One region of the Undibacterium sp. RuTC16W genome, then DNA from elsewhere that is predicted to be linked to it. Evidence: predicted binding sites of a transcription regulator. Region 1 holds the regulator's gene; each other region holds the start of a gene.

What was found. The regulator sigma-54, encoded in region 1, starts transcription at its own class of promoters, with help from an activator protein. The targets are predictions, from matches to a motif close to TGGCANGNAANCTGCTTT.
Region 2: the regulator sigma-54 is predicted to act here: its motif matches at 5,240-5,257, upstream of ACO0K4_RS18685 (nitrate/nitrite transporter).
Region 3: the regulator sigma-54 is predicted to act here: its motif matches at 1,189-1,206, upstream of ACO0K4_RS03115 (PEP-CTERM sorting domain-containing protein).

Annotation. Positions count from the first base shown of each region.
Region 1 covers NZ_JBMPPE010000002.1:462,393-469,737, forward strand. The annotation lists gene ggt (gamma-glutamyltransferase) at 1-264, shown strand, start outside; gene ACO0K4_RS06465 (MBL fold metallo-hydrolase) at 425-1,222, shown strand; gene hpf (ribosome hibernation-promoting factor, HPF/YfiA family) at 1,529-1,873, opposite strand; gene ACO0K4_RS06475 (RNA polymerase factor sigma-54) at 2,007-3,497, opposite strand; gene lptB (LPS export ABC transporter ATP-binding protein) at 3,515-4,255, opposite strand; gene lptA (lipopolysaccharide transport periplasmic protein LptA) at 4,257-4,835, opposite strand; gene lptC (LPS export ABC transporter periplasmic protein LptC) at 4,855-5,508, opposite strand; gene ACO0K4_RS06495 (KdsC family phosphatase) at 5,505-6,050, opposite strand; gene ACO0K4_RS06500 (KpsF/GutQ family sugar-phosphate isomerase) at 6,050-7,075, opposite strand; gene ACO0K4_RS06505 (monovalent cation:proton antiporter-2 (CPA2) family protein) at 7,195-7,345, shown strand, end outside.
Region 2 covers NZ_JBMPPE010000013.1:27,742-35,086, forward strand. The annotation lists gene ACO0K4_RS18670 (molybdopterin-dependent oxidoreductase) at 1-1,763, opposite strand, end outside; gene nirD (nitrite reductase small subunit NirD) at 1,956-2,309, opposite strand; gene nirB (nitrite reductase large subunit NirB) at 2,431-4,863, opposite strand; gene ACO0K4_RS18685 (nitrate/nitrite transporter) at 5,287-6,501, shown strand; gene ACO0K4_RS18690 (protein kinase domain-containing protein) at 6,570-7,345, shown strand, end outside.
Region 3 covers NZ_JBMPPE010000001.1:710,162-717,506, reverse strand. The annotation lists gene ACO0K4_RS03115 (PEP-CTERM sorting domain-containing protein) at 107-1,069, opposite strand; gene ACO0K4_RS03110 (dicarboxylate/amino acid:cation symporter) at 1,509-2,819, opposite strand; gene ACO0K4_RS03105 (PLP-dependent aminotransferase family protein) at 3,033-4,520, opposite strand; gene ACO0K4_RS03100 (hypothetical protein) at 4,742-5,068, shown strand; gene ACO0K4_RS03095 (antibiotic biosynthesis monooxygenase family protein) at 5,283-5,612, shown strand; gene ACO0K4_RS03090 (hypothetical protein) at 5,668-6,519, opposite strand; gene ACO0K4_RS03085 (chromate transporter) at 6,726-7,286, opposite strand.

The sequences.
Region 1 (7,345 bases):
CAAACTATTTTGAACGTTATTGACCATGGCATGAACGTCGCGCAAGCGACCATTACACCGCGAATTCATCATCAGTGGATGCCCGATCAGATGCGTGCAGAGCGGGGTATCAGCGTGGATACCTTACGTATCTTAGAACTCAAAGGTCACAATCTAAAAATCTCTCCGGCCATGGGCAGGACCCAAATCATACAAATCGGTACCGATGGCTTCGACGGCTACTCCGATCCGCGCAATCCAGACGGCAAAACCTTAGGCTATTAAATTTTCATTGAAGCGTCCTCAGTCACAAGCAGCCAGCCGTCGCCGTCATTTGCAAGCGCTTGATATGAATCAAGCGCTTTACTGATCTAACGCAATTCCAGCGCGCCCTCGCTCACTACAATTGCCCGATGGAAAATATCTATTCCCTCTGGAGATCGCAGTGCCCATAGAATTATATAAAGACGCTCATCACATCTGTCTGATGTTCAATGATCTCGTCAAGGATGCAGGCGATAGCGCGGTACAGGCGAACCAATTTTTGATTGTGTCAGAAGGACAAGGTGCCCTGCTTGATCCGTCTGGCAATATTACTTACAACAGCTTGGTATTAGCGATGCAACGCTATTTACCCAAGAAAAACCTCAAATACCTTTTTGCATCACATCAGGATCCGGACATCATCGGGGCTCTGGATAAGTGGTTATTCAGTACGGAATGCCAGCTCTATGTATCGCAGCTATGGTCGCGTTTTGTACCGCATTTTTGCAATCTGAACCGCTCAGACGGCAGAATTGTCGGCATACCGGACGAAGGTATGCCTGTCTCTATGGGTGTTACGACCATTCATGCTGTTCCCGCACATTTCTTGCATGCCGAAGGTAACTTTCAGTTCTACGATAGCCGTTCCAAAATCCTGTTCTCAGGTGACATGGGCGCGTCGATGGTCGATGCACATGACGTCAGTCAGCCCATCACGACAAAGGAAGTTTTTTTAGATCAGTTGCCAGCCATGCGAGGGTTTCATCAACGCTATATGGTGTCAAATAAAGTCTGCCGTTTGTGGGCAAATATGGTCAGAAACATGGATATTGCGATGATGGTACCTCAGCACGGACGGTATTTTATCGGGCGAGAAGCGATTCATGCTTTTCTGGACTGGATAGAGAACCTGCCATGCGGGATCGATTTATTTACCCAGGAACACTATCGGTTTCACGGGCAAAAGTTAGCTCTATAAACAATCTGTAACTAAGTCAGGACTGACGCAAAAATCAAGATCGCTCACCACAGAGAAGCCAGGACACAAAGGAAAGGCAGGAATAAGCGATTTCATGAAATATCGATTAAAGAGTTTTTAGAAATCCCCAAAACGAATCCGCAAGCAGGCTGCGGCTGTTGGCACGAAAAGCCCCTGGAAGCCGTATCCAGCCTGCGGGTTCGATATCGATGGTAATAAGCCACTGTTCGTTTGGTGTACCCAACGAAAAAGGACGCTTGAAGCGTCCTTTTTTTTGTACCGGCTACGAACACCGGACTTGATGACTTACACCGACGCCGGGTCTGGCAGGTGCTTGATGGCGTCGTGCTGATGATCTTGAATTTTGTCTTTGTGTTTGATGACTTGTCTGTCCAGTTTATCGATGAGGAGGTCGATCGCAGCGTAGAGGTCGTGCGCCAGGCTTTCTACGTGGATATCTTTACCACTGATGTGCAGATTAATGTCTGCTTTATGCCGTTTTTCCTTTTCCCGGAGCTTGTCTACCGTCAGGATGACGGCGATATCAATGACTTGATCGAAGTGTCGCCTGATGCGCTCAAGCTTGTTTTGTACATGTTCACGTATTGCAGGAGTTACTTCGAGGTGATGTCCACTGATGGTGAGATTCATACTACGCTCCTATGGTGATGTTACTTGCTATAAATTTCTTCAGCATTTGCTCTGATGCATCGAGCTAAATTATATATAGCAATACAAAACGTAATTTCAAGGCTTAGTTACAAGACTAAATTACAGGTGTTCATTACAAGGATTTGCGCAGGCTTACTGGAGGAATTTTTAGGGCTTCACGGTATTTGGCAACAGTACGTCGCGCAATGACCATGCCTTGTTCACCCAGCATGTCTGCAATTTTGCTATCAGAGAGTGGGCTTTTCTGGTCTTCTGCTCCTATCAACTGCTTGATGAGTGCACGTATCGCGGTGGAAGATGCTTCCCCCCCCGTTTCCGTCGCGACATGGCTACCGAAGAAATATTTCAACTCAAACATACCATGCGGGGTAAGCATGTATTTCTGGGTCGTTACACGAGAAATAGTACTCTCGTGTAAACCTAGTGTATCAGCAATTTCGCGCAAAACAAGAGGGCGCATCGCAACCGCACCGTGAGTGAAAAAATTACGTTGTCTTTCAACTATCGCTTGTGCAACGCGCAAGATGGTGTCGAAGCGTTGCCGCATGTTTTTGATCAGCCAGCGCGCTTCCTGCAACTGCGATCCCATCGTTCCGTCACCGCGATTTTGCTTCATGATGTTGGCATACATACTATTAACGCGGAGCTTGGGCATGACATCCTGATTCAGCAAAACCTGCCAGCCATTTGCTGACTTTCTGACGATCACATCGGGGACCACATAGTCTGATGACGCCGCTGCAAAATCCGCACCTGGCTTAGGATTACACTGGCGAATCACTACCTGCGCCTCGCGCAAATCTTCATCATCGCAGTTGAGAATTTTTTTCAGTTTGTTGAAATCTCGCTGCGCAAACAAGATGATGTGTTCTTCAACAATCTTCAGCGCCAGACGACGTGTCACGAATGGAATCTTAGGTAAGCGTTTGATCTGCAAGGCTAGACATTCCGACGGCGTACGCGCACCAACCCCGGCGGGATCAAAGCTTTGCAGCATCGTTAATGCGAAAGATAATTCCTCTGGTTCTACACACAATTCAAGCGGCAAACTCGCATGGATTTCATCCAAGGTCTCCATCAGATAACCACTGAGATCCAGCGCATCAATCATCAGCTCAATTAAGGCACGATCACGCGGCTCACGAATATTCAGGCGCATCTGTTCCAGCAAATGATCGCGCAAACTGGTTTGCGCAGCTTCTAATTGCGGACGTCCATCCTCTTCCTCTGAAGACTTACTGCCTAGCGGTACATCATCAAAACTCCACTCTTCTTCGTTGGCGCTGGTGCTGTCCGCGGATGAAGCAACTTCCGCATTGTCACCGCTATCAGCAACCGGAGCGGCGGTCTCGGCACCGACTTCCTGTACTGCAAATTCAGATTCTGAATTATTGCTGGTGGTGCTAATCGCGCCATCGGCCAGCAATCGCACTGCATTATCCATGGGGTCATCAACCCGCTCCAGCATGGGATTATCAGTCAACAGGTTTTCCAGTTCCTGATGTAGTTCCAGCGTGGATAACTGCAAAAGACGAATTGATTGCTGCAATTGCGGCGTCAGCGCCAGGTGTTGTGAGGTACGTAGTTGCAGGCTTTGTTTCATCATCATCTCGCTTCCCGCTACATGCGGAAATGCTCTCCCAGATAAACCCTGCGTACGGATTCGTTCGTGATGATGTCTTCCGGTTTGCCACTCGCCAGCACTGCACCTTGATTGATGATGTAGGCGTGATCGCAAATACCTAGAGTTTCGCGCACATTATGATCGGTGATCAGCACACCGATACCGCGCTCTTTCAGGAAGCGTACGATACGCTGAATCTCGATCACAGCAATCGGATCAACACCTGCAAAGGGTTCATCCAGCAACACAAAGCGCGGATTCGTTGCCAGTGCCCGGGCAATTTCTACCCGGCGACGTTCACCGCCAGATAAAGAAAGCGCCTGATTTTCACGTATGCCCTCGATCTGCAAATCGGCCAGCAAGGTATCCAGGCGTTTCTCAATTTCGGCTGAATTCAGAAACTTGCCATGTTCATCCTTTTGCAACTCCAGCACGGCACGGATATTGTCCTCGACTGTCAGCTTACGAAATACCGATGCCTCTTGTGGCAAATACGATAAGCCGAGAACGGCACGTTGATGAATCGGCAAATGGGAGATGTCTACACCGTCCACATTGATTTCACCGGCATCAGAGGGAACCAGTCCAACGATCATATAAAACGATGTCGTTTTGCCCGCACCGTTCGGCCCCAGCAGACCGACAACGTCACCACTCTTTACTTCAAGCGACACATCGCGCACTACCTGGCGCGCACCGTAACGCTTTTGCAAACCCTTGATCAATAAAGTGCTCATCTTATTCTTTGGTTTGCTTATCGGCTTTAGGTTCTAAAATCAAAGTAACACGACCGCCACCGGGAACTTGTTTTCCAGACGTGCTGTTGGTCGCAACAAAGACATCATTAATACTGTCGTAGGAAAGATATTCCCCCTCCTGCTCCTGGGTTACATTTTTACCGTCAAGATAGCGGATCTTCGCCTTGGAAATGAATTTCACCAGCTCAGACCTGTCGTCGTATTCAACTCTGTCGGCATAGCCGTCGACCCATAAATCAGGGCCACCGTCGCGCTTTTGACGGAACGACACACGACCGCCAGCATTGGCATACAGAACCGATGTCTGGTGTCCGTCAGCCGCCTCTGTCACAACGGCACGATCAGCCTTTACCAGCAAAGTGCCGCGGACCAGAATGACTTCGCCAAGCAGTGTTGAGGTACTCTTTTTTCCGTCTGAAGTCAGGTGTTCTGCGCTGATTGCTGTCTTCTTCAAGCTGTCAGCCTTTTCCGCAAATGCCGCAGGCGACACAGTGAAGATGCCGATCGCCAGCATGAAACAATGACTCAGACATTTCATTTCTTTATATTGAAAGCGCATTATTTGCTCTCCGTCGTAATTAGTTAGTAGATGTCCGCTTGGGATGTGGACGATCGATGAGCATGTGAACTTTGCTGAGCAACTGCACTTCCTGTGTCGCATTGTTCGCAATCATGCCTATCGCATGCGTCTCTGATCTTTCTGTGTACAAGGCGACGGCTTTATCGGTCTTCATCGTATTCACATCCGGCAGCAGTAACAGATATTCGGTTTGCAAGCGCATGAATTTTGCCGTCGCACTATCGGGGCGTTCCATATTCACGTTGCCGTACAAATGAATTTCATCACTCTCTCTCGGCGGCTGTTGTGATGCTTGCCCTTGTGCGTTTTTTTGTTCAACAACTGCCTTATCTGCCCGGATTGTGACCGGGGTTTTGTCTTCATCAAAACTGTTGATACGCGGCTGTTGAATTTCAAAATTATCGTAACGAGGATGATGCGTCAACCGGTCACCTGCGACGTGGAAATTTGCCTGCCCATTGTTCGATAATTTAATGAAATTAAATTTCTCTACATAGTAGTCAGGCTCACTCCGGGCCGAGGAACGCGAATTGCCCTCATCATCATTTCGCCGCAACACCTCTAATACCCAAAAACTGCCAAGCGCAATCATTGCCAGCACAGCAACCGCCAGCCAGATACGAAAACGGTCTAAGGAAAATGCATATTTCATGTGAGATAAGTCGCCAGTGCTGAATCGTATTTATCTTGTGCGCGTAAAATGAAATCGCAAATTTCACGCGCCGCGCCGGCACCGCCAGTCGCTTTTGTCACATGGTGAACCCTGGTTCTGACCTCGTCATGCCCGTTCGGCACACTGGCAGCGAAGCCAACTCTCGTCAGCACGGGCAAATCGATGACATCGTCACCAATAAAACCACAGTGCTCCGGTGACAAATTCAATTCAGAAATCAACTCCAGAAACGCCGTCTTTTTGTCGTGTATGCCTTGCTTAACATGCGTGATCCCCAGATCAGCAGCACGCCTCGCGACGATGGCGGACTGTCGTGCACTGATGATCGCGGTGTGGATTCCCGCCTGTTGCAATAACTTGATGCCCTGCCCATCAAGGACATTAAAGGTCTTCATGACTTCACCTTCAGGGCTAAAATGCAGGCTACCATCAGTCAAAATACCGTCGACATCAAAAATCATCAGCTTTACTACCGACGCTCTGGCAACCGCATTTTCTGTGGAATGTCGTGCGTGATTCATCAAATCACCTTGGCCCGGGTCAGATCGTGGATATGCAAGGCGCCAACCAATTTGCCACTCTCATCGGCAACCAATAATTGATTAATTCTATGTGTTTCCATGACTTCGACCGCTTCGACGGCCAGTTGTTCGGCGCGAATACTGCGCGGATTTTTATGCATGACATCAGCAATGCTGATTTTTGAAAAATCCTGCACAGTCTCCATCAAACGACGCAAGTCACCGTCGGTAAACACGCCGACAACCCGCTGATCCTGATCGACCACAGCCGTCATCGCCATGCCTTTTTTTGTAATCTCCAGCAATGCTGTTGTTAATCTGGTATCCGGTGCTACTTGAGGAATGGCATCTCCTGTACGCATCACATCACGCACATGTGTCAGTAGTCGCCGGCCTAAAGCACCGCCGGGATGAGAGCGGGCAAAATCCTCTTCTCGGAAACCGCGCGCATCCAGTACCGCGACCGCCAGAGCATCGCCAAGCGCCAGAGTGACCGTCGTACTGGCTGTCGGCGCCAGGTTCAGGGGACAGGCTTCTTTCGCGACCCAGACATTCAGGTGCACATCAGCGAGATTCGCCAGACTGGAGGCCGGATTACCCGTCATCGTGATCAGTTTAACGCCCAGGCGCTTGATGATGGGCAAAATCGACATCAATTCAGACGCCTCGCCCGAATACGAAATACCGATAAAAACATCTTGTGGCGTGATCATACCCAGATCGCCGTGAGCAGCTTCTGCCGGATGCACGAACAAGGCGGGCGTACCGGTAGACGCAAAAGTGGCGGCGATCTTACGCGCAATATGGCCAGATTTACCGATACCAGAGACCACCACACGCCCCTGACAATGCAGCAGCAGTTGTGTTGCCATAGCGAAAGCAGCACCATGATCATCAGACAGTCTGGCCTGCATTGCCTGTATCGCATCGGCTTCAATTTGCAGGGTTTCGCAGGCCAGTTGCAATGCCCGGCTTGTTGCCGCTTCTGGAGCGACGGGGGAGGAAATAAGCTTAGAAGTACTCATTCCCAAAGTATAAACGAAATTGAGTAAGCAAAAACTCTGCCAGTTAATTGAGTCCAGATAAAGTTGCTGGAAGGTGAATATTGTTCGTTTTTTTGAACAACTAAGCAATAATAGTCACTATGAATGCACTAGATATCACACTACTTTTGCTGGCAGCGTCCGTTCTCGGCGTCGTTGCTTTCCGCATGTTGCAATTACCACCCATGTTGGGTTATCTGGTGGTCGGCATCCTCATCGGTCCGTTTGGACTGGGTCTGGCACAAAATAGCA
Region 2 (7,345 bases), on a different contig from region 1:
AAAGGATGGCGCGCATCAATCGCGTCTTTGACCGGTTGATACACGGTATTGACGAAACGGGCACGCCCTGTCGCTGTCGGGAAAATTCCGTCCTCATACAAACGTTGCTGTCCCTTACTCGCACCTTCCGGATAGGGCCATTGCTGCGCGCCCGCCTGCTCAAGAATCGCATAGGACAAACCGGTGATATCGAGGTCACGTCCACGGGTACTTTCACGATGCTCGTTCCAGACCTGCTCTGGTGTTTCATACGGAAAAATCGAATGGGTTTTACCTAGTAAGATTTCCAGCTTGCGTGCAAACTCGGTGGCGATTTCCCAATCGTGTCTGGTCTCACCGGGCTTATCCAGCGCCGGATTGACGCGAGTGATACGTCGTTCAGAATTAGTCACCGTACCGGACTTCTCCGACCAGGTCGTCGCTGGCAACAAGATGTCGGCATAGGGCACAGTCGCAGTGGTGCTATAGGCTTCCTGCACAATCACCAGTTCTGCTTTATTGAGCGCTGCTCGTATCAGGTTTTGCTCTGGCATGGACTGCGCAGGATTCGTGCAGACGATCCAGATAATTTTGATCTCACCGGCACGCACGGCCTCAAACATGTCGACTGCCGTTTTGCCTGGCATCGCGGGTACATCATCCACACCCCACAGCTTAGCGATTTCGGCTCGGTGTACTGGATTCGCTAAATCGCGATGTGCCGACATCAGATTCGCCATGCCACCGACTTCACGACCGCCCATCGCGTTGGGCTGTCCGGTCAATGAAAACGGACCGGCGCCAGGTTTGCCAATCTGATGCGTGGCGAGGTGGAGATTAATCAGTGCGGCATTTTTTGCCGTGCCGGATGACGACTGATTCAAGCCCTGGCAATACAGGGACAGTGTGGCTTTGGATTGTCCAAACCAGCGAGCGGCCTGGACTAAATCGGCTTCGGTAATACCGCAGGTCTGTGCGACGAATTTGGGGGTGTAATCGCGTACGGTTTGCTTGAGTTCAGCAAAACCTTCGGTGTGTGCCGCGATGTACTCATTGTCGATCAGGTCTTCCCACAAACACAGATGCAACATGCCATTGAATAAAGCGACATCGGTACCCGGCAAAATCGGTAAAAACAAATCGGCTTCACGCGCCGTATCCGTACGACGCGGATCGGCAACGATAATTTTGAGCCCAGGATTTTTTTTTCGAGCGTCTTCGATACGACGATACAAAATCGGATGGGCGTACGCTGTATTCGAGCCGACGATAAAAATGACTTCTGCGAGATCCAGATCTTCATAGCACGCTGGCGGCGCATCTGCGCCCAACGTCTGTTTGTAGCCAGCGACCGCGCTCGACATACAGAGCCGGGAATTGCTGTCGATGTTATTGGTACCGATCAGACCTTTGGCGAGCTTATTAAAAACGTAGTAATCCTCAGTCAGCAACTGACCGGAAATATAAAACGCCACACTGTCGGGCCCGTGCGCTGCAATCGTATCGACGAACTGTTGCGCCATATTATCTAAGGCGACGTCCCAATTTACCTTGCTGCGCGGCTGCTCACGCGTAACACGCATCTCTGGATATAAGGCACGCGTTTGCATCTTGATCGCGGGTTGTGCCGACAGATGCAGCGTGCTGCCCTTGCTGCATAAACGGCCAAAGTTCGCCGGGTGATCAGGATCGCCGCGAACCCCGGTTACCTGCTGGCCTTCGGTCTGAATAATGACACCGCAACCTACCCCGCAGTAACAACAGGTGGCTAGTGTTTCGGTCATGTGCTTACCTTTTTGAGAATGCAAAAATACTATACTCCATACCAGTATTATTTAAAGCACCAATTAAAACTTGCGGAAACAGCATAGTTTTAATATAAGTAAAGGGGAGTATATTAATTTTCGTACTTGATGACGGTATCTTGGCGAATGTGAATCAGCGCGATGCCTGCGCAGGCATGCATCACCGCCCAATCACGCACTCGCAGGATCCAGGGCGAGATTTTTCAGTTCTTCAGCATCCAGAAAAACCTGACCATTATCGATTTTCAGTGCAAATTTTTGCGTACAGCCTTCGTCTGGCGATACCGCGCACCCCGTCGGCAATTCAATATTCCAGTTATGCAGCGGACATGCCACTTTTTCACCAAAGACGATTCCCTGAGACAGCGGACCGCCCTTGTGCGGACATTTATCGAGGAGGGCGAAAACTTTATTTTCACTGTTACGAAAAATCGCGACATCGGGTTTGGCGCTGCGAGTTACTACACGCGCACCGAGTACCGGAATATCATCAACGTTGCAAATAGGTTTCCATTGTTCGGACATGGTGTTTCCTTTTTTATCTCTCACACATGGATGCGACTCACGCATCCATGTGGCGTTCTGGTGCGCAAGCACACCTTGTTTATCAGGCTGAGTTCTCTGGGCGAATTTTCTCGACGATTTATCAGGATGCTGACAGCATCTCAAACTGACGCGTGTCGACTTGCGCCTTCTCCGGTTCATGCCAAGGATCACTCTCGCCTTCGAGAGCGAACAGCAAGCGCTGATACAACTCTTTACGACGCTCTTCATCCTCGAGTACGATTTTCTTCACATGATCAAGACCAACACGTTCGAGATAATGCACGGTGCGCTCGAGGTACCAGCCTTCTTCGCGATACAACTGCAAGAAGGCACCGGTGTACTCCATGACCTCCTCATGCGTTTTGAGCTTGACGAAGAATTGTGCAACCTCGGTTTTGATCCCGCCGTTACCACCGACATAGACTTCCCAACCAGAATCGACGCCGATCACGCCTACGTCTTTAATACCCGCTTCCGCACAATTACGCGGACAACCGGACACTGCCAGCTTAACCTTGTGCGGCGAATACATACGAGCCAGTTCGCGTTCTAACTGCTGCCCCATCAAGGTCGAGTTTTGCGTGCCCATGCGACACCATTCACTACCTACACAAGTTTTGACAGTACGCAAACCCTTGGCATACGCCAGACCTGACGGCATGCCGAGGTCATGCCAGACTTCGCGCAGATCTTCTTTTTTCACACCCAGCAAATCGATACGCTGACCGCCAGTGACCTTCACAGTAGGAATTTTAAATTTATCGACAACATCAGCGATACGACGCAATTCAGAGGCATTCGTCTCACCGCCCCACATCCGCGGAATCACGGAGTAAGTGCCATCCTTCTGGATATTTGCATGCGAGCGTTCGTTGATAAAACGTGATTGCGGATCATCCTTTGCCTCACGCGGCCAGGTCGAAATCAGGTAATAATTGATCGCAGGACGACAGCTTGAACAGCCATCCGGTGTGCGCCATTCCATGAATTTCTGGGTCGTTGCGACGGTCAGCAATTTATGTTCTTTAATCGCATCGCGCACTGCCTGATGCGAATGATCGGTACAGCTGCACATGGCTTTGACTTTTGCGCTATCGCTGTAATCACTGCCGACCGTGAACATCAGAACCTGTTCCACCAATCCGGTACAGGAGCCGCACGATGCCGACGCTTTGGTATGTTTGCGCACTTCATCGAGAGTCAGCAAACCTTTTTCTTTAATCGTACTGACGATCTTGCCTTTACAGACGCCATTACAACCACAGACTTCTGCGGTATCCGGCATCGCGGCAGCTTTAGTAAAACCTTCGTGACCTACGTCACCGGTATTGGATTCACCAAACATCAAGGTGTCGCGGATCTCTGCAATGTTTTTGCCTTCGCGCAGCAGCTTGAAATACCAGCTTCCGTCAGCAGTGTCGCCATACAAACAAGCACCGATGAGCTTGTCATCCTTGAGCACCAGCTTCTTGTACACGCCACCTATCGGATCAGACAGGATGATCTCTTCGGTATCTTTGCCGCCCATGAATTCACCGGCGGAGAACAGATCAATGCCCGTGACTTTCAGCTTCGTCGATGTGACTGAACCCTGGTAACGGCCAATCCCAAAATTCGCCAGATGATTCGCGCAGACCTTGCCCATTTCAAATAATGGCGCCACCAGACCGTACACAGTGCCTCGATGATTCACACATTCGCCGACAGAATAAATACGTGGATCGTAAGTCTGCATGGTGTCGTTGACGACGATGCCACGATTGCAATACAGCCCTGCAGACTCTGCCAGTGCGGTGTTCGGACGAATACCAACTGCCATGACGATTAACTGCGCGGGAATCTCCAGACCGTCAGTGAAGCGAATGCCCTTTACGTGGCCATTGTCATCACTCAGAATCGCTTCTGTATTTTTTTCCAGCAAGAAGGAGAGGCCGCGATCCTCCAGCGATTTTTGCAGCATCCTGGCAGCAACCTGATCAAGCTGACGCTCCATCAGCCAGCCCGGCAAATGGACCACTGAGACTTTCATGCCGCGCATCATCAGACCATTCGCCGCTTCCAGTCCCAGCAAGCCACCGCCGATGACCACGGCATGCGTATGTTTTTCTGCCGCTTCGATCATAGTATTGGTATCGTAAATATCGCGATACGCGATGACGCCTTTGGCATCCTTGCCTGGCACTGGCAACATAAACGGGACAGAGCCTGTAGCAATCAGAAGGCGATCATAGTCTGTCTGCGTACCATCTTCGGCGATGACCAGACGCTTGACGCGGTCGATCTTGACGATTTTTTTACCGAGATGCAGGGTGATATTATTTTCTTCATACCAGTCGACATCGTTGAGCATGATGTCTTTAAAATTCTGCTCACCGGACAAAACAGGTGAGAGCAAAATACGGTTGTAATTAGCATGTGGCTCAGCACCAAATACCGTAATGTCGTACAGGTCGGGGGCAATTTTCAGCAACTCTTCCAAGGTACGCACGCCTGCCATACCATTACCCACCATCACTAACTTCAATTTCTTCATGGCTAACTCCTTTACTTGTCTCTGCTACTGACTAAGCAAGAGCAATGCCAGTTGGTTTTTATGCAAATACAGGATCCATCACCGTGATGAAGTCCGACTCCGTGAGCCGCTATTTTTGTACGTACGTATAAGATATTCCTGCTCAATTAGCGGTTCAATCCGACCATCGTATTGCATCAAACTTGATCATTCGCTTTTTTGTACGCTTCACCAATTCAATGCTCCGATGCAAAATATCGCACCCAAAAGATGCAACCAGGCACCACTACTGGTGCATCGCACAAATCATGAGCATTGCGATCTTCGCGTGTCGTTTGCTCTATGAGATTTGCCTCAATTTTGCGCGCAATCGTTTGCCTGAGTTTGCACGATTAGGTGGCATGGCACTTGCAAGGGGCATTAGCATTCACTTTTGGAGCAATCATGCAGAAAACCTCTTTCTGGAAAGCGGGACATACTCCCACGTTACTCGCCGCCTTCTTTTATTTCGATTTGAGTTTTATGGTCTGGGTACTGTTAGGACCACTTGGTATACAGATATCTAAAGACTTGGGACTTAGCGCTGCACAGAAAGGTTTAATGGTCGCCACACCGCTGCTCGCCGGTGCACTGTTACGTATCGTGATGGGGATGCTGGTCGATCATCTGAAGCCCAAAAAAGCCGGACTCATCGGTCAGTTTGTCGTCCTGGTTGGCCTGTGCTGGGCGTGGTTGGGCAATTTACATAGTTATGAACAGCTACTATTCCTCGGCATTATCCTTGGCGTCGCGGGTGCCGCATTTGCCGTTGCGCTGCCGCTTGCCTCGCGCTGGTATCCGCCTGAGCATCAGGGTACGGCGCTGGGGATTGCCGGGGCTGGTAACTCGGGGACCGCGTTCGCCGCGTTGTTTGCACCTGCACTGGCGATTGCTTTTGGCTGGCAAAATGTATTCGGTCTGGCCTTGATTCCATTACTGATCGCTCTGGTGGTCTATCTGGTGTTTGCCAAAGATGCGCCTGGTGATACGCCGACCAAATCACTAGGCGAATATCTGGCTGTCTTAAAAGATAAGGACGCCTGGTGGTTTATGTTTTTTTATAGTGTCACATTTGGTGGCTTCTCTGGTCTGGCATCAACGCTGACGATTTATTTCAACACACAATATGGCGTATCACCGGTGACCGCCGGTTATTTCACAGCGGCTTGCGTGTTCGCAGGATCCTTAGTACGTCCTATGGGAGGAAGAATCGCTGATCGTATCGGCGGCATTAAGACCCTATCCGTGATGTATGTGATTGCCTCAAGTTTCTTGTTTATCGCCAGTACAGGCTTGCAATCAGCAATGAGTGCCGTGATTGTATTTGTCATCGCGATGCTGGCACTTGGCACTGGCAATGGCGCGGTATTTCAACTGGTGCCACAACGCTTCCGCAAAGAGATGGGAGTCATGACCGGACTGGTTGGTATGGCGGGTGGTGTTGGTGGCTTTTATCTTGCTGCGAGTATGGGATACTCGCGTCAGATCACCGGTAGCTATCAACTTGGTCTGATGATTTTTGCCAGCCTGGCGATTGTCGCGCTGATCGGTTTATCATTGGTGAAAAAGCGCTGGCGTACTACCTGGGGTTCTGCCGCAATGACCACGGCAAAAATCTGAGCACAGCAATAAGATAAGACTTTCACGATAAACCACAGAATGACATCATCACACCACCACGTAATCACATGCCCTTAATCGTCACTGCCGGCTACTCCTCAATTGCCGGCATACGTCCCCGCAATGAGGATTTTGTCGGCATGGTGACCCCTGAGGGACCTGAGCTGTCCACCAAAGGCGTGATTGCTGCTATTGCCGACGGTGTATCCGGCAACGAAGGCGGACGCGAAGCGTCAGAATATGCCGTGCGTGGTTTGCTGACCGATTATTATGCGACGCCAGATACCTGGGAAATCACCACCGCCCTGGAGCGCGTATTAGTCGCCATCAATAGCTGGGTACAGCAACAAGGCACAGTGCGTAAAGAACTCGCGGGTATGGCGAGTACGCTGACCACGCTCGTGCTGCGTGGCCGCATGTACTACACCGCGCATGTCGGCGACACCCGGTGCTATTTATACCGGGACGGACAGCTGCAAAAATTAACGCAGGATCATGTCTGGGACAGGCCGGAAATGCAGCATGTGCTGACGCGCGCTATTGGCCTCGATAGCCGCCTGGCGCTCGATCATGGCATGGGAGAACTCAAACTCAACGACGTCTTTCTGCTTGCCAGCGATGGCGTCTGGGCAGCAATGACTGAGTACGACTTGACCGATGTTATGAAACAGCTTGCCAACGCAGAACTAAGCTCAGAACAAGCGGCACAGAGTTTGACAGAAGCAGCCATCAAATCAGGTTCGCAAGATAATGCCAGCGCGATGTTTATCAAAGTCAGCAGCCTGCCGGAAGGGGATCTGCGCGATGCCTTATCACAGTTACGCACCCTGCCGGTTCCGCCAAA
Region 3 (7,345 bases), on a different contig from region 1:
GTAAAAGCCTGCCGAATACGTATCCGACAGGCTTTTTTATTGAATGCGCTATTGCCAGGCCGAGATTGACTTGAAGATTATTAACGACACGTTTTTAGCTAAAAAATTAGGAAGACGTGTCAGATCCTTTTCGGCGACGCGATACAGCAATCAGTGAGCACAGACCTAGTAAGGATAATGCCATAGAAGCAGGCTCAGGCACCTTGTTGGTAATTTCCAATGGTTGATCCGATGGGCTGGCCGCAGTCAAACCGGTCATGTCACCGATCGTCGTCGTAAAAGTGTGCGTCGCATCGATACTCGCGCCGAACTTGGCCCATAAGCCAAGATATGAGTCAATGAAGTAGTACCGGCCAGTCTGAAGATTAAAATTAAGATTATTACTCAAAGGGCTGCCAAGCACGTCGGCAGAATCAAAGGACGCTTCCAGCTGATACCCTGTTCCGGTCAAAAATGCCTGGTCTGAAAAGTTTTGAAATTCCGCAGACGGCGTCACATCAAAACTCGCAGTTAGCAAAGAGAATACCCGCACCGTACCCGTAACGAAGCTGGCAGCGGTATCCCCCGAGGTATCAAACAAGGATTTGCCGATCAAACCGGTGGCGGTGAAATTAATCGCCGCATTGAGCGTACGATTGCTGCTGCCCAGACCGTCCCAGCTATAGCTTTGCAAGGCTTCTGAATGGGAAGAGACGCGTGCATATGGTAGAGAAGTGAAGGCACCTTGCTTGATGGTCAGCACACCCAGAGCGCCCGAGGCATCGACATAGGAACGGGTTTGATCCGTGCCCGAACTTGCCAGCGTACTGGTCGTGAGATTCGACGCGACCAGGCCACCATAATTGCCATCGTAAGTTTCTTCTACTTTGGTCGAGGAAAAATCACCGCTAGCTTCGCATTTATCCGGCACCGTCGAGCCTAGTGCCCGGCTGGCGGCGCTTCTGCAATCGCGGACAAAAGAGAAGGTATGTGCTGCGTTTGAGACAGTGATGGCGAACGCAGGTGCGTTGCTGAATATAAGAAAGCCTGCGACTGCACAAAACAAACGGGAAACGATAGGTTGAGCCATGTTAGTACTCCTGTTTTGAGCCAAAGTGGGATATCTGAGACCGATGCACTGATCAAGTCTTGAGCGATCACAGACTGAATGCCGACTGAAATTCGCCTTGGAATTGAGCTATCAGGCGTAAAGCAAAAATGGTGCCAAAAATATAACTATCCTATGAGAAGGATATCTTGGCTTTAGTAAAGGAAGGGAATTTTGAAGAGGCGTAAGAAATACCGACAGTTCCACAGGGCGGCGCCTGTCTTAAACCCGGATTTCTGTCAGATCGCGATTACTTTATACGTCGTAATAACGCAGATAGCATGCCGTGTTGAGGGAAGTACTAACATCGCGCTGTAATCGAGTGTGGGTGTTACAGCAGCAATTGCGTATCGGACCAAGCAGATCAACCAGCCGAACCAGTTCATCAAATACACACTTGCCGCTGTTTCAACGTAAAGCTCTAGTGACCTGTCGTCAGGCGAATATTCAGGTCGTCACGTTCTTCCATATTCTCGACTTCACCGTTCAGACGCTGATGAAGTTTCAGCTCATCGACATCATTGCCCCATTTGCCGACGACGATCGTTGCAACACCGTTACCAACCAGATTCGTCAGTGCACGTGCCTCTGACATGAAGCGGTCGATACCGAGGATCAAGGCCAGACCCGCAACCGGAATACCACCGACGGCTGATAAGGTTGCAGCCAGTACGATAAAACCACTACCGGTAATCCCCGCAGCGCCTTTTGATGTCAGCAACAAGACTGCCAGCAAGGTCACCTGTTGCATGAGGCTCATCGGCGTATCAGTCGCTTGCGCAATGAATACAGCAGCCATGGTCAGATAGATAGATGTGCCGTCAAGATTAAATGAATAACCTGTTGGGATCACCAGGCCGACTACGGATTTTTTTACACCAAGATTTTCCAGCTTGGCGATCATGCCCGGCAAGGCGGATTCTGAGGACGAGGTGCCGAGTACGATCAGCAATTCTTCCTTGATGTATTTAACGAATTTCCAGATGCTGAAGCCATGTACTTTGGCAATCGTACCCAAGACAACAAACACAAAAACCAGACAGGTCGTATAGAAAGCCGCCATCAGTTGCGCCAGCGGTAGCAGCGAGGCGATGCCGAATTTACCTATCGTGTAGGCCATCGCGCCGAAGGCACCGATAGGCGCGACTTTCATGATGTAGCCGACGATTACGAACAGCACATGAGAGAATTTTTCGATCACATCAAACACCAGTGTGCCGCGACCGCCAAAGCGATGCAGGGCAAAACCGAATAAGACCGCGATCAGCAGGACTTGCAGAATCTCCCCTTTGGCAAAGGCATCGACGAGTGTCGTCGGAATAATCGCCATCAGGAAGTCTGTCGTTGTCTGCATCTTGCCAGGTGCCGTATAGCTGGCGATTTCTTTCGTGCTCAGCGCCGACGCATCAATATGCATACCTGCACCAGGCTGCCAGAGATTGACCACGATCAGGCCAACGATCAGGGCAAGTGTACTGACGACCTCAAAATACAGTAAAGCCATGCCACCGGTTTTGCCGACTTTTTTCATGTCTTCCATGCCGGCGATGCCGACGACGACTGTACAGAAAATGATTGGTGCAATCATCATCTTGATCAGCTTGATGAAGCCATCACCAATCGGCTTCATGGCAGCGCCAGACTCTGGATAATAGTGGCCCAGCAACACGCCGATGATGATGGCAGTGATGACCTGGAAATAGAGGGAACGGTACAGCGGCGGTTTTTTCATCTGGTGTCTCCAGTGTTGTTATCGGTTGCCGCTGACAGGGTTTTGTTACAAGCTTGTCGCGACAGTGTGGTCGGGAACGGATCCCTGAACTGCCGCCATTATGAAAACTTCGTGACATCGTGCCTATTGTGGGTTTCCACACGTGTTACTGCGGAAAGTTCGTATCTGGCCACAAGTAATCGTACAAACAGATCGTGCGGGCCGCTGGCTGTCTCAGGCGGCGATATGCAGACTCTGCTGTGCCAACCCGGTGATGATCTGGCCTAAGCTGCGTAAGGCGCTGTCGAGTTCGTCGGAGTAATGCATACCGCAATTCAAACGTAAAAAATGGTTAAAACGATTTGAATTGGAATACAACAAGCCCGGTGATACCAAGATCCCCCGCTCCAGCGCGGCGTCGAATACCGCTTTGGACGAGAGCTTATGTGGCATTTCTACCCACACCGAGATACCGCCATCCGGTACGGTGAGTCGGGTTCCTTCCGGAAAATAGGCGGCAATCCCTTCGGCTATCCGCTCTCGTTGCTGGGTCAGAATATGACGCAGACGGCGCAGATGACGGTCGTAGGCGCTGGAGTTGATGAATTCTGCCAGGACAATCTGCGACCATTCTTCGTTATAGCGGGTTTGTGCATATTTCAGCATGCTGACCCGCGCATGCCAGCGACCAGCGACCATCCAGCCTATGCGCAGACCGGGAGCAAGAATTTTATGTAGCGATGCGCAATAAATGACATTGCCGGTTTTATCCCAATGTTTGGCGCTGGTCAGGGCGTTATCGACGTTTGCCAGTGCGCTGTAGGAATCATCTTCGATCAACGGAATATGTTGCGCTTCGCAGAGCTCAACCAGCCGCTGTTTATGGCTGTCGGGCATGATGCTGCCCAGTGGATTTTGCAAATGCGGTACCACCACCACGGCTTTGATGTTGTCGTAAGTCTGCATCGCCAGTTCCAGCGCTTCTATCGAAATACCGGTCTGCGGACTGGTCGGGATTTCCAATGCCTTCATGCCGAGACTTTCCAGCACTTGCAGCAAACCGTAGAAGGTCGGCGATTCGACCGCGATGATGTCACCAGCCTGGGCGACGGCGCGCAGCGCCAGATTCAGTGCCTCAATACAACCGAGCGTCACCACCACATCGTCGGGGGCAATACTGACACCCATACCGAGCGCACGTTTGGCGAGGGCGGTTTTGAGTTCTTTATTGCCGCCGGGAGAGATTGCCTTGGTGAGCAATTGCGGCCGTTGACGCAGCGTGCGTATCGCCAGGTTTTTGAGTTCTTCTTGCGGGTACATATCCGGTGCGCCAGTGGCTCTGGCCAGATTCACTTTTATCGGCCTTTGTCCCTGCGCAATGATGGCGGACACCCGCTCGTGTATCCCGACAAACTGTGCCGGATCGATCGGCGCATTGACCACAGGCTCAGCCACCGGCACCAGACTCACGCGACGTGGTTGACGGACAAAATAACCGGAACGCGGACGCGCCTCCAGCCAGCCCTCGGTTTCTAGCTGACGACACATTTGCAAAGCAGTCGACAGGCTGACATCGTGTAATTGCATCAGCTTGCGCACCGACGGCATACGCTCACCGGTAGTCAGCGTACCGGCTTTGATGGCTGACAGATAATGCGCTGCCAGACGCCGGTACAGAGGTAACTCCTGAGCCTGCGACTGAAATGTGTGGTGTTTGTTCATGCAGTGATCATGCGCCCGGTCACGTGGACTGAACAGATACAGTTGATCTAAATGCATACAATAACAGATGTAAAAATCCCTGTTTGCACCGATGCAGTTAGCACTTTCTTGTGCCTGTTATGTGCGCATGGCTTTCCCTATTCTGATCAACATCTGTTTTCACCACGCTGACAGACTCATTTACATGATTATTCACATGATTTCCAGAACAGGAGCACCTCATGCACATCACTACCTTGCAGTCCGCACAGTCCTATCAGACCTATTTAACCCAAGGCTCGCAACTCCATCTGAGCGTCGGTAGCATCGTCATCAAAGAGGCCTCACGCAGTCTGGATGCTTGTGCTTATGTGCCGCAGATTGTGCTGACCGAGGGATCAACTTATACGATGCAGCGCAGCGGCTGGCTGCAAATCTGTGCGCAAAAACCCTGTGAATTTTTGATTGAATTGCCTGAACCAGGCATGACAAGCTTGCTACTGCAACGGATGAAACAAACTGCGCTCAAAGGCCTTGCCATCGTCACGCGTCGTCTTCGTCTGGGATAAGTCGCTTGAATGAGCTTGAGTCATTCTGCAATGATGCTGCATAAGTTTGGCTGCATGATCTTGTGGGCGCGTGCTTAGTGGGTGATTGTTAAAAATCCAGTGAAAGCACAGTCAGACAACGCGCACGCATGCATAATGAGTGTAGCAAGGCCAGCAAGATCATTCTGTGCATGAAGCACGCATGCAAATCACCCGCCTATCCTGAAGGAGAACGATGTACTCTGCATCATTTATCTACGAAGTAAAAGATCTGGACGATGAATACCATCGTCTGGACCAACTGATCGAAGAAGTCGCACATGCCTTACCTGGTTTTCTCGGTGCAGAAGTCTGGCGCTCGCCGGATGGCAAGAAGAATAATGCGATTTATTATTGGAAAGATCTGGATACGCTTACAGCATTTTCGGAACATCCCCGGCATATGGAAGCCAAGCGTCAATACGCCCGCTGGTATGCGGGCTTCCATATCGTGATTTCTGAAGTGATACGGTCTTACGGCGATGCCGCGTTTAGTCATATCACGCCGGATCAGCGGCAGGAGTAAATGTCGTATTGTTTGTAGGGTGCAGCCCGGATATTTTTGCTCCGGCCATATAGACTTAGCGCTCGTTCGGATTACCGAAAAACTCTTTCATCATGAAGTTCTCCAGCTCGGCTGTATCTTGCGGACGGGCGGACAGGTTAATGACGCGACCCAGGCGGCGTGAGTCCCAGCTGAAGTCGCCCTGATATTCTTCACGGATCAGTAAAATCATACGACGGATGATCGCGAGTTCGATATTGCCACCGAGACCGGCATCGACTTCGATGACTTTTTTGAAGCTGTTTTGACGGCTTGGTTTCCAGCCCCGGAAAGAGAAAGTCGCCATGCGCGTGCTCTTGCTCAGGATCTGGAAGACTCCGCTGGTACCCTCGCGGTTATTTGCTTGCTGCATACTGCGCCGGACATTGGCTTCGGCAACTTCTTGCGGGCTCATGCCGCGTGGTCCCTGGCGTGCAGCTTCATTCTCTTGGGCTGCAGCCTCTTCGGCGGCGCGGCGGCGTTCGCGGGCGGCGGTCAGCATGCTCATCATGTCTGGCTGCTGAATGGCATCGGGCGGCGGCGTAGGTGTTGGCGGCGCGTCGGCCACGGCTTCTTGCGGTGGTTGCGGTTTGGTGATCGGTTTTGGTTTAACTGCCGGACGTGGCTTGGGCTGTTCTTTTTGTTTTTCGATGTTTGCCATTTTGGTCATCGTATCTTTATCCAGCATCAGTACGATGGCGCTTTCAGGCTGTTCCTTGTCGCCTTCTTTTTTTACCAGCTTATGGGTCAGGATGAAGTAGAGCAGCAGCGCATGGATCAGCAACGCGAGCAAAACCGCCAGGCCATTGGCTGGGCGGAAACGGATGTGCAGATGGATTTCGCCCGGTTCAGCTAATTCCTGTTGATTGCTCTCGACGTAAAACTTCATGTAGTGATAATGCCAAACCTAAAATAAACCCAATTCAGAAGGGGCAAGGATAACCGATTGCCGCCTAAACACATGTAACAAAATTTATCGATAAATTCAGCCATCAAGTTGTCGCTAAAGTCACTGTTAAGGTCGTCACTAACATCAGCAACTAAGGTAAATGTACAACGCTGATGAGACGCTGAATAAAGCCGGATTCACTTTTATCAAACTAACCCGAACCAGCCAAGAACCGCACCCAGTGCCAGCAGCCATAGCAGATGCAAACGGGTGCGCCACACCACCAGGCAACAGACCGCTGTCAGCAGCCACAAGGGCCAATCTTCAGACGGGATATTGTGCGCGGCAGCCATGATCCAGCCAGTTGCCAGCAAGAGTCCGACCACAATCGGTGCCATCCCTAATTTGAACGCCCGCACACCGCGCAAATCACGATTCTTGTGACCCCAGCTCGCCGCCATGTAGGTCAACGTCGTGCTCGGTATCATGATGCCGCTCATGGTCACGAGCATACCGAGCAAAGCGTTCCAGCTATTGCCGGTGTTCATGCCGACATTCCACCCCATCAAGGCGATGAACAGTACGTTGGGGCCGGGTGCGGCCTGCGCCAGGGCGATGGAGGAATTGAATTGCGCATCGGTCAGCCAGTGTTGTTGTGTGACCAGATACCGGTGCATGTCGGGCAAGGTAGAAATCGCTCCGCCTACTGACAGCATCGACAGCATCATGTAATGCAGCAGCAGGTTGAGCCAGTCGCTGGCTTGCATGCTGAAATGTAAGGCGGGAGCGACTGCGGCTGCGCTTTGTACCAGGCCGGTGATTGCAG